One region of the Roseateles sp. UC29_93 genome, then DNA from elsewhere that is predicted to be linked to it. Evidence: predicted binding sites of a transcription regulator. Region 1 holds the regulator's gene; each other region holds the start of a gene.
The links. The regulator LexA, encoded in region 1, represses DNA repair genes until DNA is damaged. The targets are predictions, from matches to a motif close to ACTGTATNNNNATACAGT.
Positions count from the first base shown of each region.

Region 2: a site for LexA is predicted at 3,071-3,088, ahead of imuA (translesion DNA synthesis-associated protein ImuA). Genes of this name have one in related genera too.
Region 3: a site for LexA is predicted at 2,529-2,546, ahead of recA (recombinase RecA). Genes of this name have one in related genera too.

Region 1 is NZ_CP170545.1:5,450,935-5,456,589, forward strand. Features, by position in the region: gene ACFJIX_RS25265 (organic hydroperoxide resistance protein) at 1-143, shown strand, start outside; gene ACFJIX_RS25270 (asparaginase) at 253-1,164, opposite strand; gene lexA (transcriptional repressor LexA) at 1,303-1,980, shown strand; gene ACFJIX_RS25280 (helix-hairpin-helix domain-containing protein) at 1,998-2,303, shown strand; tRNA gene ACFJIX_RS25285 (tRNA-Asp) at 2,369-2,445, opposite strand; tRNA gene ACFJIX_RS25290 (tRNA-Glu) at 2,548-2,623, opposite strand; tRNA gene ACFJIX_RS25295 (tRNA-Ala) at 2,686-2,761, opposite strand; tRNA gene ACFJIX_RS25300 (tRNA-Asp) at 2,809-2,885, opposite strand; tRNA gene ACFJIX_RS25305 (tRNA-Glu) at 3,068-3,143, opposite strand; tRNA gene ACFJIX_RS25310 (tRNA-Ala) at 3,186-3,261, opposite strand; gene gltX (glutamate--tRNA ligase) at 3,406-4,806, opposite strand; gene ACFJIX_RS25320 (O-succinylhomoserine sulfhydrylase) at 4,803-5,655, opposite strand, start outside.
Region 2 is NZ_CP170545.1:207,392-213,046, forward strand. Features, by position in the region: gene ACFJIX_RS00930 (GNAT family N-acetyltransferase) at 63-653, opposite strand; gene ACFJIX_RS00935 (response regulator transcription factor) at 990-1,673, shown strand; gene ACFJIX_RS00940 (sensor histidine kinase) at 1,663-3,033, shown strand; gene imuA (translesion DNA synthesis-associated protein ImuA) at 3,141-4,034, shown strand; gene ACFJIX_RS00950 (Y-family DNA polymerase) at 3,985-5,379, shown strand; gene ACFJIX_RS00955 (error-prone DNA polymerase) at 5,413-5,655, shown strand, end outside.
Region 3 is NZ_CP170545.1:1,832,545-1,838,199, forward strand. Features, by position in the region: gene ACFJIX_RS08595 (sensor histidine kinase) at 1-1,523, opposite strand, end outside; partial or broken gene ACFJIX_RS08600 (response regulator) at 1,595-2,267, opposite strand; gene recA (recombinase RecA) at 2,586-3,632, shown strand; gene ACFJIX_RS08610 (regulatory protein RecX) at 3,648-4,211, shown strand; partial or broken gene sucC (ADP-forming succinate--CoA ligase subunit beta) at 4,651-5,655, shown strand, end outside.

The sequences.
Region 1 (5,655 bases):
TCGGCATCGCCGTGTCGATGAAGATCTCCGTGCCGGGCATGGACCGCGCCGCGCTGGAGAAGCTGGTCGCCGAAGCCCATGAGGTCTGCCCGTACTCGAACGCCACGCGCGGCAACATCGACGTCACGCTGACGATCGTCTGATCATCCGGGTCCGGCTCGTTCCGGACTCTCGATGGAAAAAAAGCGCCGGCAATGCCGGCGCTTTTCGTTGGCGCGCCTTCTTTGGCGCACATTCTTTGGCCCGATGAGATCAGCGCGGGCGCAGCAACGTGAGCATCAACTCGATGCGCGCCGTCCAGGGCGATAGCGCGGCCGCGGGCTCGTCGGACGCACCGACGATGCGCCCCTGCGCGCAACGCGTCGTACGCCAGACCGGGACGCCGGCGTCCTTCAACGCCTGCACCGGCGCGTCGAGCGCACGATTCAGCGTGCCGTTCCCGGTGCAGGCCAGCACCAGCCCCTGGAGCCCTGCCGCACGCCACGCGTCGAGTGAACGCACTTCCGAGCCGGCGTGGCTGCCGAGCACCTCGACCCAAGGCCACCGCGACGCGTCTTCGGGAAGCAGACCCACACCCAACGCCTCGCCTTGCGGCCAGTCGCGGAAACGGCGCAACGTCCCCTCCTCCACCACGGCCAGCGGACCGGCGTCGGGCCCCGCCTCGAAGGCGTTCAGGCGATAGCTGTGCGTCTTGCGCAGCTCCAACCCGGACCACACCTGGCCCGCCACGACCGCGACGACGCCGCGCACGCCTTCGGCTTCGGCAACAGCCACCGCATCCAGCAGGTTCTGCGGACCGTCCGCCTGGATGGCCGTGGCCGGGCGCATCGCGGCCGTCAGGACCACCGGCTTCTCCGGCGCGAGCACGCGTTGCAGCAGGTAAGCGGTCTCCTCGAGCGTGTCGGTGCCATGCGTGATCACGATGCCGCGGACCTCGGGGCGATCCAGATGCTCCCGCACCCGACGCGCGAGTCGCGCCCAGGTCGCGTGATCCATGTCCTTGCTGTCGAGCTGAGCCAGCTGCTCAGCCTCGAGCGCCTTCGACGCCAACGCCGGTACCGCGCTCACCAGCGACTCGACCGACAGCGAGCCGGCCTTGTAGCCGACGTTATCCGTCGCACTGCCGGAGGCCCCGGCGATGGTCCCGCCGGTGCCGATGATCACGAGGGTCTGGGCCACACTTTGCAATTTCTCGTCTCCTGTATAAAAATCCAGATGCTGGATGAATTCTCAGGCGGCTTTTGAACCATCAGGGTCGCCGCGTTCTCGACATCCGGTCCTCAATGGAAAAAAGGCTTGCTCGTGGATACACCGCCCAAACTCACTGCCCGGCAACAGCAGATCTTCGATCTGGTCCGCGACAGCATCGAGAGCACCGGCTCGCCGCCCACCCGCGCGGAGATCGCGCAGCAACTGGGATTCAAGTCCGCGAATGCGGCCGAGGAACACCTGCAGGCTCTGGCGCGAAAAGGCGTCATCGAGTTGGTCGGCGGTACCGCACGTGGCATCCGCCTGCCGTCGACCGCCTTGCGTCAGGTCAATCGCGCCCGGGAGCACAGCCAGTTCGCGCTGCCGCTGGCGAGCCTCGCACAGTTGACGCTGCCGCTCGTGGGCCGCGTCGCTGCCGGCGCGCCGATCCTCGCCGAGGAACATGTCGAGCAGCACTATAGCGTCGACCCCTCGATGTTCTCGAAGGCGCCCGACTTCCTGCTCCGCGTCAAAGGCATGAGCATGAAGGACATCGGCATCATGGACGGCGACCTGCTCGCCGTTCAGAAGATCAGCGAGGCGCGCAACGGCCAGGTCGTCGTGGCGCGCATCGGTGAAGAGGTCACCGTGAAGCGCTTTCAGCGCCATGCCGACGGCATTCGCCTGCTGCCGGAGAACCCGGACTTCCAACCGATCGAGGTCACCCCCGATGAGGAGTTTGCGATCGAAGGCCTGGCAGTCGGTCTGATCCGTTCCGGCGGCTTTCACTGAGCGCCGCCATCCCCCTCATGAGCGCGCGAAAGACGCACAGCAAAGCAGCCTCGGCCGCCGAATGCGCGTCTCTGCGGCAGATTCCCGACATCGGACCGGCGATGGTGCGGGATTTCGAGTTGATGGGGATTCATCAGCCGATGGATCTCGTGGGCGCCGATGCCTTCGCGCTGTATAAGCGGATTTGCAAACTCACCGGTCAGCGGCATGACCCGTGCGTCCTGGATACTTATATGGCCGCCGTCGATTTCATGAACGGCGGCCCTCCCCGTGATTGGTGGAGTTATACGGCGCAGCGCAAGCGCGAGTATCCGGATATCTGATTGAAGAACAGAAGCGACGACCAAAGAAAAAACCCTACCGATTTGCATCGACAGGGTTTTAATGTTGGCGGAGTGGACGGGGCTCGAACCCGCGACCCCCGGCGTGACAGGCCGGTATTCTAACCAACTGAACTACCACTCCAGATACGACGCTATTGAGTGCATCGATATCATTTGCGAACAAGTTCTGCTGCAAGCAATCAGTTCTATACAGAACCGCGATGCAGCCAAGCCTTGTCAAACTTGGCGTCCCCTAGGGGATTCGAACCCCTGTAGCCACCGTGAAAGGGTGGTGTCCTAGGCCTCTAGACGAAGGGGACAGGACCTGCTTGTTTTGACTCGAACTGCGCGTACCTTGCAACCGTCACACCCGAAGGCGTTCTGGTGGAGGTAAGCGGGATCGAACCGCTGACCTCTTGCATGCCATGCAAGCGCTCTCCCAGCTGAGCTATACCCCCGAATGCTTTCGCATCGAATCGGTACGCCGCCCGAGTCTCAACTTTGTTGGCGGAGTGGACGGGGCTCGAACCCGCGACCCCCGGCGTGACAGGCCGGTATTCTAACCAACTGAACTACCACTCCAGATACTCAAGACCTTTCGATCTGTCGCATCAAACTCTTCTTGCTTTGATTTCATCAATTACTTGACGTCATCGCTGCGTCGATTTCGTTACTGTACCTGATTTTGACAACGATCAAATCGATTTCCGAAGAATTTTTCGATTTTCTCGTTCAATCTCTGGTCAGTAACCAAGCTCGAAACTTGGCGTCCCCTAGGGGATTCGAACCCCTGTAGCCACCGTGAAAGGGTGGTGTCCTAGGCCTCTAGACGAAGGGGACTGAACCTTCTTCCTTGAACCGCGCGCCACGCAAACTGAAGTTTGGTGGAGGTAAGCGGGATCGAACCGCTGACCTCTTGCATGCCATGCAAGCGCTCTCCCAGCTGAGCTATACCCCCTTCGGGGAATTCGACCCGGCTTCTTTTCGGCTTTCTGAATTTCATCGGGGAGCTCGCGCTCCCCGTTTAATTCATCGTCTGCCGCTTCGAAGTTCGTTTCGAACGTCGCGCTGTTCAAGCGAGAACGAGAGTATAGATCGAGTTTTAAACGGAACGCAAGCGGTTCAACAAAATTTCTTTGTCGAAAAGTTCCAGCACCGCATCCACCGACGGCGTCTGCGAACGACCGCAGGCCAGCACCCGCACGGGAATCGCCAGTTGCGGCATCTTGATGCCGTGCGCCGTGATCGTTTCCTTGATCGCGGCGCTGATCGACGCCTTGTCCCAATTCGCCAGCGCGTCGAGCTTGTCCGCCAGCGCCAGCACGGCCGGCTTCACGGCATCGGTCAGGTGCTGGGCCCGGTCCGCCTCGCTCGGCGTCACCGGCGACACATACATCGCCAGCCAGTCTGCCAGCGCCACCGTGGTACTGCAGCGATCCTTGAACAGCGCGCACATCGCTTCGAGGCGCTCCGGCGCGGCCAGGCCACGCCTGCCAAGTTGCACCGCCACCAGCGACGCCAGACGCGCGTCATCGGCCAGCTTGATGTAGTGCGAGTTGACCCATTCCAGCTTGGCCGGATCCCATTGCGCGGGGCTCTTCGAGAGATGGCTGCCGTCGAACCACGACACCAGCTGCGCCACGCTGTAGAGCTCGTCGTCGCCGTGGCTCCAGCCCAGGCGCGACAGGTAGTTCAGCATCGCTTCGGGCAGATAGCCGTTCTCCTCATACGCGGTGACGCTGACCGCGCCGCGGCGCTTGGACAGCTTCAGTCCGTCGTCGCCCAGGATCACCGGGATGTGGCCGAACGCCGGCAGCGCCGCGCCCAATGCGTTGAACAGGTTGATCTGCCAGGGCGTGTTGTTGATGTGCTCATCGCCGCGGAAGACATGGGTGATCTTCATGTCCCAGTCGTCGATCACGACCGCGAAGTTGTAGGTCGGGACGCCGTCCGGACGCAGCAGGATGAGGTCGTCGATCTCGCGGTTGTTGATCGTGATCGGTCCCTTGACCAGGTCGTCCCAGGTCACGTCGCCGTCGACCGGATTCTTGAAACGCACCACCGGCTCGATGCCCGCGGGAATCGCGGGCAGCGTCTTGCCCGGCTCCGGACGCCAGGTGCCGTCGTAGCGCCGCTTCTCGCCACGCGCCTCCTGGCCCGCCTTCATCGCGGCGAGCTCCTCGGGCGAGCAGTAGCAACGGTAGGCGGTGCCGGCAGCGATCATCTGTTCGATCACCGCGTGATAGCGCTCCAGGCGCTGCATCTGGTAGACCGGGCCTTCGTCGTACTCGAGACCCAGCCACCGCATCGATGCCAGGATCTGGTCGACCGAATCCTGCGTCGATCGCGCGACGTCGGTGTCCTCGATGCGCAGCACGAATTCGCCGCCATGGTGGCGCGCGTAGGCCCACGAGAACAGCGCCGTGCGCGCCGTGCCCAGGTGCAGGAAGCCCGTCGGCGACGGGGCGATGCGGGTGCGGACCGGGGTGGAAGGAGTCGTCATAGGGAATTCAAACCGCGGGCCAGGTCGGCCTTGATGTCTTCGATGTCTTCCAGGCCGACCGCGACGCGGATCAGACCCTGCGTGATGCCGGCCGCCTGGCGCTGCGGCTCGGTGAGCCGGCCGTGCGAAGTGCTGGCCGGATGCGTGATGGTGGTCTTGGTGTCGCCGAGGTTGGCGGTGATCGAGCAGATGCGCGTCTGGTCGATCACCTGGAACGCCGCGGCGCGGCCGCCGTCCTCGCCACCGCTCTTCACGATGAAGGACACGACCGCCCCGCCCTGCCCGCCTTGCTGGCGCATCGCGAGCTCATGCTGCGGATGCGACTTCAGGCCCGGGTAGTACACGCGCTCGATGCCGGGGTGCGCCTCCAGCCATTCGGCCAACACGGCGGCACTCGCGGTCTGCGCCTTCATGCGCACCGACAGCGTCTCCATGCCCTTGAGCACGACCCAGGCGTTGAACGGCGACAGCGACATGCCCACCGAGCGCATCACGGGGGTGAACACCTCGTCGACGTGCTTCGCGGAGGCGCAGATCGCGCCCGCGATGACGCGGCCCTGCCCGTCGAGGTACTTGGTGCCGGAATGGATGATGAAGTCCGCGCCCATCTTCGCCGGTTGCTGCAGCGCGGGCGAGGCGAAGCAGTTGTCGACGGCCAGCAGCGCGCCGTGCGCGTGCGCGATCTCCGCCAGCGCGGCGACATCGCAGACCTCGGTCAGCGGATTGGTCGGCGTCTCGGCGAACAGCAGCTTCGTGTTGGGTTGCAGGGTCCCCTTCCACTCGGCCAGGTCGGTCTGCGACACGAAGGTCGTCTGGACGCCGAACTTGCCGAACTCGCCCTGCAGCAGC
Region 2 (5,655 bases), 1.4 Mb from region 1:
GGTGGGTCGACCCACCCAAAGGAGTGGGAGGCAACCCGTCGCGGGCGCCGCAGCGCTCTCGCTCACGCCCCGAACGGCGTCGCTTCCGGCGGTTCCGGCGGCAGCGCCGCGTACTGGCCCGCGTTGATCTCGTAGAGCAGGCTCGCGGCCTCGCCGGGACAGTCGGCGACCGAGCCGGTCAAGCGCAGGCCGACACGCTCCAGCGTCTTGCGCGCCGCCGTGTTGCCCGGCGCCAGCAGCGCGTGCACCGACGTCGCATGCAGGCTCTCGAAGGCCAACGTCAGCGCCGCGGTCGCCATCTCCGCCGCATAGCCCCGACCCCAGTGATCGGACAGGAAGTGGAACTCCAGCAGCAGCGCCGGCGCGCCGCAGATGCGACCCCGGCTCAAGCCGCCGAAACCGATCGCGCCCAGCGAGGGCTGCTCCCGCAGCGCCACCGCCCACGGCCCCAGGCCGTCGCGCGTCCACAGCGCGCGCCAAAGCTCCAGCCGCTCCGACGCGGCCGGACCACCCGCGTCGAATCGACGATTCGCGGGATCGGTCAGCAGGTCGCGGAAGGCGCGTGCATCCGCCGCGGCAGGCGGACGCAGGCTCAGCCGGCGGGTCGCGGTGAGCCGCTCGACGGCGGGGATGGAGATGAAGGGCGCAAGCATAGGGTTAACCCGCAAATTATGCGCCCAACCCGGATTTCAAGTGCAGCGTCGACCGGGCGGTCGGTGACAGGCCCGGACTTGCGTCACGAAACGTGACCAAGCGCATGGAACCGCGGAAGCTTCGAGCCCGTCGCGCGCCAATCGCCCACCTTGTGTCCGCATCACAGGGGGATGCCCCTCGCGAGGGCGGTGCCGACAGCCCGCGGACAGGTCGGACAGGCCCCGCTCGCATAGCATTCCCGGCATCCGCGGGTCTCGCGGGGGGACCTCTCCCCCAACGGGTCCCGTCCCTCAGGACGACGCGGCGCCCGGCGCCGCAGGAACGAGAGCCTCGTGATGAAGCTGCTGGTCATCGAAGACAACCCGGACATCGTCGCGAACCTGTTCGCCTACCTCGAGCCGATGGGCTACGCGCTGGACGTGGCCCGCAACGGCCTGGGCGGCCTGGCGCAGGCCGCCGCCGGCTCCTACGACGCGATCGTGCTGGACCTGACCCTGCCCGGCCTGGACGGCCTGGACGTGGCCCGGCGCCTGCGCAAGGACTTCCGCCGCCCCACCCCCATCCTCATGCTGACCGCCCGCGACACGATCGCCGACAAGGTCACCGGCTTCGAGAGCGGCGCCGACGACTACCTCGTCAAGCCCTTCTCCCTGGTCGAGCTGGAGATCCGCCTCAAGGCGCTGATGCGGCGCTCGCATGGCCTGAACCTCAGTTCGGCGGTCAGCTACGCCGACGTCAGCTTCGATCCCGACACGCTCGAAGCCACCCGCGCCGGCAAGCCGCTGCAGTTGACGCCCACCGGCTACAAGCTGCTGTCCGCGCTGCTGCGCGAAGCGCCCAAGCTGGTCCGCCGCGAGGACCTCGAGCGCGAGGTCTGGGGCAACGATCCGCCCGACAGCGACGCGCTGCGCACCCACATCCACGCGCTGCGCGCGGCGCTGGACAAGCCCTTCCCCGTCCCGCTGCTGAAGACCCATCCGGGCATCGGCTACCGGCTGGTGTCGCCCGATGCGGGATGAGCCGCGGCGCGACCCCGGCGATCCACGCGGCCACCCTCGTGGCGAAGCCCGCGCCGGCCGCTCGACGGCCGCGCCGACCACGCTGCGCACGCGCGTGGCCGCCGCCTTCCTGCTGCTGACGCTGCTGGTCTGCGGCGCCTTCGCGGTCGCCGCGGTGCGCATCGCCTCGAGCATCGAGGACCGCCTCGTCGACCAGCGCCTGGACCGCACCGCCGACGAGCTGATCGCCCGCGAGAAGCAGGGCCTGGAAGCCGACCTGCCGCCCAGCGTCACGCTCTACAAGGGCGATGCCATCCCGCAGGCACTGCGCGGCAAGCCGCCGGGCAAGTACACGCTGCCGCAGGAGGACGCCACCTTCACCGCCCTGGTCCGCGACGACCTCGGGACGGTCTTCGTGCTGACCGACCGCGACGAGGATTTCGCCAAGATCGAGGCGGGCGTCTACGGCCTGCTCGGCCTGGCCTTCGTCTGCTGCCTGGGACTGGCGCTGTTCCTGGCGCAACTGACCGCGAGCCGCATCGTCGCCCCGGTCACCGCGCTGGCCCGCGCCGTCGAGACCGACACCGCGCCGCGCGAATATCCGCTGCTGGACTCGACCGACGAACTGGGCGTGCTGTCGCGCGCATTCGCGGCCAAGACCGAGGCGCAGCAGCGCTACCTGGACCGCGAGCGCTGGTTCACCGGCGATGTCAGCCATGAGTTGAGAACGCCGCTGGCTGTGATGCTGGGCGCCGCCGAAATCCTGAAGGCGCGGCTGCACGATCGCGACGACATGGTCGAACTGGCCGAGCGCATCCGGCGCACCGCGGCCGACACCAGCGAGCGCGTCGTCGCGATGCTGCTGCTGTCGCGCGACCCGGCCAGCATCGGCGCGCCGCCGACCGCGCTGCTGCCGCTGCTGCGCCAGGAGATGGAACGCTGCCGGCCGCTGCTCAAGGGCAAGGAGGTCGAGATGACGCTGCATGCCGCGTCCGCCGACGCCGGCCTGGAAGTGCCCGCGCGGCCTGAGCTCGCGGCCATCGCGCTGGGCAACCTCATCCGCAATGCCTGCCAGTTCACCGACCAGGGCCGCGTCGACATCCGGCTCGAGGCCGGCCGCGTGGTCATCGAGGACACCGGCATCGGCATCCCGCCGGCGGTGCGCGACCGGATCTTCGACCGCTTCATGCAGGTCGACCCGGCGGGCGCCGGCAGCGCGGGCCTGGGCCTGGCCATCGTCAAGCGCGTCGCCGAGCACCTGGGCTGGACCGTGAGCCTGGAAGCGCCGGCCCGTGGGGGTACGCGATTCGTACTCGCTTTTCCCACGTCGCCCGCCTCCGCCGAGATGCCGGCCGGCCATCGGGACATTCTCCCGACTTGAGTTGAAACAGCCCTGGACGGGGCTGTCGTCGTCCTATACTGTATGCACATACAGTAATCCCACGCCGGTTCCTCAACCGGCGTTTTTGTCTCTCGACGACGCCCGCCATGCCTGCCCTGTCCGCCCCTCTCGCCCCACTTCCGCCTGCCGTGGCGGAGGCGATCTGGCGCGGCGACGCGCTGGGCCGCGGCACCGACACCGTCTGGCCGAGCGGCTTCGACGCGCTGGACGCCGAGCTGCCCGGGGGCGGCTGGCCAGGGCGCCAGTTGACCGAAGTGCTGCTGCCGCAGTTCTCGCTGGCCGAATGGCGGTTGGCGGGACCGGCGCTCCGACGCGTCGTCGCCGACGGTGCCGCGGTGGCGATGGTCGGACCGCCCAAGCGCCCCCACCTGCCCGGCCTGATGCACCTGGGGCTGGATGAGCGCCACCTCGTCTGGATCGACGCGCGCGCGCCGTCGGAGCGGCTCTGGTGCACCGAACAGCTGATCAAGTCCAACGCCGCCGGCGCGGTGCTGGCCTGGCTGCCGCAAGCCGCGCCCGAGCAGTTGCGGCGGCTGCAGGTGCTGGCGCAGTCGTTCGAAGGACCGGTGTTCCTGTTCCGGCCGCTGGCGGCCCGCCATGACCCGTCGCCGGCGCCGCTGCGGGTGCTGGCGACGATCGATGTCGACTGGGCCCTGGACGTCCAGATCCTCAAGCGCAAAGGCCCCGCCCACGAGACCCCGCTGCGGCTGGCCTCGATCCCCGGCGGGCTCGAGCATGTCCTGACCCCGCGCGTGATGCGGCCCAGCACGATGCGCCCGGTGGCGCCGATGACGGTGCCGGTCGCCGACGTGGCCGAAGCCGTCAACGAGAGGGGCAGCCAGGCACAGGTCATTGCCGGGCCCCTGCTCGAGACGGTGTCCGAATCCCTCCACGAGCCCGTGGCGCTCACCCTGTTCCCGGAGTTCTCCCATGTTGTGGGTCGCACTGATCCTGCCGCCTCGTCCGCCGGCACCGTTTGAGGACCCGTCGACCGCGCCGCCGCCGCATCCCTGGGGGATCTGCGCGGAGACGCAGGCGGGCCTGGCGGTGTGGTGCCTGCAGTTCACGCCGCGCGTGGCGCTGATGGAGGACGCCGTCGTGATGGAGGTCGAGGCCAGCCTGCGGCTGTTCCGCGGCCTGCCCGCGCTGAAGGCGCGCCTGAGCGACGAAGCGCCCGACCTGGGCGCCGTGGGCATCGGCTGGGCGCCGTCGGCCACCGCCGCGCTGGTACTGGCGCGTTGCGGCGTGCTCGACCTCGGCGGGCGGCTGTTGCAGGCGGTGCTGGACCCGTTGCCGCTGCAGGCGCTGAGCGCCGGCGCGGAACACGCGGAACCGTTGAGCCGCGCCGGCATCAACACGCTGGGCCAGTTGCGGGCGCTGCCGCGCGGCGGCATCAGCCGCCGCTTCGGCGCGGCGCTGCTGACGATGCTGGACCAGGCCTACGGACTGCGGCCCGAGGCGCACGCCTGGGTCGCGCTGCCCGAGGACTTCCACGCCCGCGTCGAGCTCCCCTGCCGCGAGGACCACGCGCCCGCGCTGCTGCTGGGCACGCGGCCGCTGCTGATGCGGCTGTGCGGCTGGCTGGCGGCGCGCCATGCGGGCGCCACCGGCGTCACGCTGCACTGGGTGCACGACTCGATGCGCGCCAAGGACGCCGGCGAAGGCGGTTGCCTCACGATCCGCACCGCCGAGCCGATCCGCGAGCTCGAACACTTCTGCCGGCTGATGGCCGAGCATCTGGCCAAGACCCAGTTGCTGGCGCCGGTCGGTGAACTGCGGCTGGAGGCGGTCGGCGTGCAGGCGCTGGTGGAGGACAGCGGCTCGCTGCTGCCCGACGTGGTGCGCACCGGCGAGACGCTGTACCTGACCCTGGAACGCATCGCCGCGCGGCTCGGTCCTGAGCGGGTGCAGCAGCCGGTCCTGGGTGACGATCACCGGCCCGAATGGCAGACGCGCTGGCGAACCTGCGGCGACGGCCGGACGGCCTCCCGCCGCAAGGGTCGGCAGGCGGCGGTGCGCGCGCCGGCCGTGCCGGAGCCCGCCTTCCTGCTCGACCCGCCGCTGCGGCTGGCGGTGCGCGAGCACCGGCCGCACTACCAGGGCCCGTTGACGCTGCTGGTCGGGCCGGATCGCATCGAGGGCGGCTGGTGGGACCGCATCCCCGACACGAAGGCGCACCGCAAGGTCACCCGCGACTACTGGATCGCCGTCAACGAGAACGCCGGCGTGCTGGCCGTCTATCAGGAACGGCTGAGCGGGACGGGCAACGGCGACGACGACAAGTCCGCCGTGCAGGCGTGGTTCCTGCACGGGATGTATGCCTGATCAGGCACCCTCCGTTCGTACAGGCCGCTCACCATGCCCGCCCTCCCTGGCGCCTCGGTCCTTCCCGACTACGCCGAGCTGCGCTGCCTCAGCAACTTCAGCTTCCTGAAGGGCGCGAGTTGGCCCGAGGAACTGGTCGTGCGCGCCAAGGAGCTCGGCTACGCCGCGCTCGCGATCACCGACGAGTGCAGCATGGCCGGCATGGTGCGCGCGCACGTGGCCGCGAAGCAGCACGGCATGAAGCTGCTGGTGGGCAGCCAGTTCCTCATTGAACCC
Region 3 (5,655 bases), 3.0 Mb from region 1:
CCGGTGGCGGAAGCGGTCAGGAGCCGGCGTTCTGCAGCGGGTGCGCGGCGAACCGGACCGTGAATCGCGCGCCCCGGCCCTGCGCCTTCCGATTCCGCCTGTCGACGCGCTCGCGTGTCATCGACCGCAATCTCCGCTTCATGCTGCTGGACGATCTCGCGCACGATCGCCAGCCCCAGTCCGGAGCCGTCGACGTTGGTGCCCAGCGCGCGGTAGAACGGCTGGAAGATCTGCTCGCGTTCCGACTCGGCGATGCCCGGTCCGGAGTCTTCCACCTGCAGCACGCAGACCTGTCCGAACGGGTCCTCGACCACGCGCACCGTGACCGTTCCGTCACTCGGCGTGTAGAGCAGCGCGTTGTCGACGAGGTTGCGGATCAGCTCGCGGATCAGCAGCGGATGCCCGCTGATGCGCAGCCCGGCCTGGCTCGCTTCCGGTCCCTCGTAGCCAAGGTCCAGCCGCTTCTCCATGGCCCGCGGCACGAAGTCGCGCACGGTCTCGATCGCCAGCACGGCGAGGTTCACTTCGCTGCGCCGGGCGGCGTGCTCCTGGTCCTCGGCGCGGGCCATCGCCAGCAGCTGGTTGACCATGTGCGCGGCGCGCTGGCTCGACACCGCGATCTGCTTCAGCGATCGGCGCAGCTCCGCAGGCGAGCTGCGTCCCTCGTCGATCTCGCGCTGCGCCAGCTCGGCTTGCGTGCGCAGCCCCGCGAGCGGCGTCTTCAGCTGATGCGCGGCGTCGGCCAGGAAATGCTTCTGCGACCGGATGGACTGGTCGAGCCGCTCCAGCAGATCGTTGATCGCCTGCACCAGCGGCGCGACTTCGTCGGGGATGCGCTGTTCATCGATGGGGCTCAGGTCCGAGCTGTCGCGGGAGCGGATGCGCCGCTGCAGGTCGTTCAACGGCGCGATCCCGCGCGCCAGTGCCAGCCACACCAGCAGCACCGCCAGCGGCAGGATCACGAACTGCGGCAGGATGACGCCCTTGATGATCTCGTTGGTCAGCCGCGAGCGCTTGCCCAGCGTCTCCGCGACCTGCACCAGCATCATCCGGTCGCTGCCCGCCATCCCCTCTGGCACCACCCACAGGTAGGACACGCGCACCGCCTCGTTGTTGATCTCGTCGAACCGGCGATTCACCTCCCAGGGAACGATCGGCGGCTCGACCTCGGGCACCGGCAGCAGCGCATCGCCGCTCAGCAGCTCGCCGCGCAGGCCCAGTACCTGGTAGTAGACGGTGTCGGATTCGTCCGCGCGCAGCAGGGCGGCGGCCTCGGGCGCGAGCGCGTAGCGCGACCGGCCGCGCCGCGCCGCCGCATCGCCTGGCCCGGGCTCGGTCACGACCTGCAGGCCGAGCGTGCGCGCCATCTCGTCGAGCTCACGGTCATAGGGCTTGTTGGCGATGCCCTGGGCCACCAGCCAGGTCAGGGCGACGCTGATCGGCCAGATGACCAGCAGCGGCGCGAGCATCCAGTCGAGGATCTCGCCGAACAGCGAGCGATGGCCGGTGGAATCAGTCGCCATGACGCGCACCGTGGGTCAGGCGTCCGCGCGGAGCTGTCCCGCGCCTCGCGCGGCCAGGCCCACGCGACCGCTCAGCCGGGAATCTTCTCAAGGCAGTAGCCCAGTCCGCGCACCGTCGCGATGCGGGATCGGGCCCTGCTCGATCTTCTTGCGCAACCGATGGATGTAGACCTCGATCGCGTTGTTGCTGACCTCTTCGCCCCACTCGCACAGGCGCTCGACCAACTGGTCCTTGCTGACGAGGCGGCCGGCGCGCTGCAGCAGCACTTCCAGCAGCGACAGCTCGCGCGCCGAGAGTTCCACCATCTGGTCGTTGATGTAGGCGACGCGTCCCGTCGCGTCGAAGGTCAGCGGACCGTGGCGGATGACGCTCGAGGCGGTGCCCAGGCCGCGGCGCGTGAGTGCGCGCACGCGGGCTTCGAGCTCCTGCAGCGAGAACGGCTTGGCCATGTAGTCGTCGGCGCCCAGGTCCAGGCCCTTGACGCGTTCCTCGATGCTGTCGGCCGCGGTCAGGATCAGCACCGGCACGGAGGATCCTCGTGCGCGCAGCCGCCTCAGCACCTCCAGGCCGTGCAGCTTGGGCAGGCCCAGATCGAGGATCAGGAGATCGAATTCATGCGAGGCCAGCGCGGCATCCGCCTCGCTGCCGCTGCCGACCTGATCGACGGCGCAGCCCGACGCCCGCAACGAGCGCAGAAGGCCGTCGGCCAGGACCTGGTCGTCTTCGGCGATCAAGATGCGCATGTGTCGTCCCCTCTGGTTATGGAGACATTCTAGGGAGCGGCCTGCTGGTGTTCCCTAGGCGTTTCCGAGGCGTTCGCTCGGCATGCGTCGGGCGTGGCGACTCACACCGACGACAGCGCGGCGTGGGGATGACTCCCACCGAAGGCGGAAAAAGGTGGGAACTGCGACGGCTGGCTCATCCAGTGAGCCATCTGGTGCTTAGGATGCCTACATCGACCCGTTGCCGGCACCGCAAAGCGCATCCGGCCGCTTCGACAAAGTACTGTACAGATATACAGATTGCGCCATAATCCGCCGCAGCCAACAGGAGAAGATTGCATGGACGCCCCCGTGAAGAACGCCAACACCGAAAAAGCCAAGGCCCTGCAGGCCGCCCTCGCCCAGATCGAAAAGCAGTTCGGCAAGGGCTCCATCATGCGGCTGGCCGAAGGCGAGAAGATCGAGGACATCCAGGTCGTCTCCACCGGCTCCCTGGGTCTGGACATCGCGCTGGGCGTCGGCGGTCTGCCGCGCGGCCGCGTGGTCGAGATCTACGGTCCTGAATCCTCGGGCAAGACCACGCTGACGCTGCAGGTCATCGCCCAGATGCAGAAGCTGGACGGCGTGTGCGCCTTCATCGACGCCGAGCACGCGCTGGACGTCCAGTACGCGCAGAAGCTGGGCGTCAACCTGCAGGAACTGCTGATCAGCCAGCCCGACACCGGCGAACAGGCCCTGGAGATCGTGGATTCGCTGGTGCGCTCGGGGTCGGTGGACCTGATCGTCATCGACTCGGTCGCCGCGCTGACGCCGAAGGCGGAACTCGAAGGCGAGATGGGCGACTCGCTGCCCGGCCTGCAGGCCCGACTGATCAGCCAGGCGCTGCGCAAGCTGACCGCCACCATCAAGAAGACCAACTGCACCGTCGTCTTCATCAACCAGATCCGGATGAAGATCGGTGTGATGTTCGGCAGCCCGGAAACGACCACCGGCGGCAACGCGCTGAAGTTCTACGCTTCGGTGCGCCTGGACATCCGCCGCATCGGCTCGATCAAGAAGGGCGAGGAAGTCATCGGTTCCGAGACCAAGGTCAAGGTCGTCAAGAACAAGGTGGCACCGCCGTTCAAGACGGCGGAGTTCGACATCCTCTACGGCGAAGGCATCAGTCGCGAGGGCGAGATCATCGACATGGGCGTGGCCGCCAAGATCGTCGAGAAGGCCGGCTCCTGGTACGCCTACAGCGGCGAGAAGATCGGCCAGGGCAAGGACAACGCGCGTGAGTTCCTGCGCGAGAACGCGGACCTGGCGGTCGAGATCGAGAACAAGATCCGCGAATCCCTGGGCATCCCCTTGTTGGGGGCAACGCCCGGCGGCGACGCCGAGTAAACGCGGGGCTTTCACATGACCCCGCCCGACGGTCGGCGGGGCCGGGCCTCGCAGCCGCTGTCGCTGAAGGCTCGCGCGATTGCGTTGCTCGCGCAGCGCGAGCACAGCGCGATGGAGCTGCGACGCAAGCTGCTGCGCATCGCGCGTGATCGGCAAGCCGAAGCCAGCGAGGCTTCGGAACCGAGGGGCGACGAATTCGCGGATGAAGCCGGGTCGAAGGGCCTGGACGACGAAGTCGATGCGGTCCTCGATTGGCTCAAGGCCAACGCTTATTTGGACGAGTCGCGGTTTGTCGAATCCCGCATCCACGTACGCTCTCAGCGCTTCGGTCAGCGACGTATCGAGCAGGAGCTCGCCCAGCATGGGCTCGCTTTGGACGCGGAACAGCGCTCGACACTTGTGGCCGGCGAATTGGATCGCGCCTGCGAATTGCTTCGGCACAAGTTCGGTGATGGCCCCGCCCTCGATGCAGCGGCGCTAGCCAAACGCCTGCGTTTCCTCATCGGACGGGGATTCGGTTCGGATCTCGCGCGCCGGGCGGTTCGACGCGTCGCCGAGGAAAACGATGCCGATGCGTGAAGCGCGCGTCGGACTGGTCACCGGTCTTGCCGCCTGAATGAGCGACAGGGGCTGAAACTCCCCGAAACTTCGTGCGTCATGAGCACCTTGCGGCGCGCTGACAAGCCCACGCCAGTGCGCGTCTCAACCGCGCCAAGGGCTTGATGCAACGCAGCATGCTACATTTTCGGCTTCGCAAAACAGCCCGCCGGCGTTCGTCCGCGGGCGTGTTTTCGCGTGTTTGCATCGGTTTTATGTCTTCCTCCGCCTCCCCCGAGCGCCATCCACCGCATCATCGTCGCGCCGTCGACGTGCGGTCCTTATGGTCGCGACGACGGGTTCCTTGTCGCGGAGACCCGGTTGAATCCGGCGTTGCAAACCTCCTCTCCACGCCGGCACCGCGGAGCGCCCGCGGCACTGGCAGCCTCTTCCTGATTCATCCATCAAGCGAGACCTCCCTATGAAGATTCACGAGTACCAGGGCAAGGAAATCCTGCGCCAGTTCGGCGTGCCGGTGCCGCGCGGCATTCCCGCGTTCACGGTGCAAGAGGCGGTCGAAGCCGCGCAGAAGCTGGGCGGCCCGGTCTGGGTGGTCAAGGCGCAGATCCACGCCGGCGGCCGCGGCAAGGGCGGCGGCGTCAAGCTGGGCAAGAGCCTGGACGACGTGAAGGCGCTCTCCGAGCAGATCCTGGGCATGCAGCTGGTCACGCACCAGACCGGCCCGGTCGGCCAGAAGGTCCGCCGCCTGTACATCGAAGAAGGCGCGGACATCAAGAACGAGCTGTACATCTCGCTGGTGACCGACCGCGGCACGCAGAAGGTCGCCTTCATCGCGTCGAGCGAAGGGGGCATGGACATCGAGGAAGTCGCCCATTCGACTCCCGAGAAGATCATCACCGAGTACATCGATCCGCTGACCGGCATCACGGCCGAGCAATCGAAGAAGATCGCCGCGGCCATCGGCCTGAGCGGCGCTTCGGTGGATCAGGCCATCGACCTGTTCGCGAAGCTGTACAAGTGCTACATGGACACGGATGCGTCGCTGGTTGAAATCAACCCGCTGAACTGCGATTCGAAGGGCAACCTGATCGCGCTGGACGCGAAGTTCAACTTCGACGCCAACGCCCTGTTCCGTCACCCGGAAATCGTCGCCTACCGCGACCTGGACGAAGAAGACGCGGCTGAAATCGAAGCCTCGAAGTTCGACCTGGCCTACATCTCGCTGGACGGCAACATCGGCTGCCTGGTGAACGGCGCCGGTCTGGCGATGGCCACCATGGACACCATCAAGCTGTTCGGCGGCGAGCCGGCCAACTTCCTGGACGTGGGTGGCGGCGCCACCGCCGAGAAGGTCACCGAAGCCTTCAAGATCATGCTGAAGAACCCCGAGGTGAAGGGCATCCTCGTGAACATCTTCGGCGGCATCATGAAGTGCGACACCATCGCCGAAGGCGTGATCACGGCC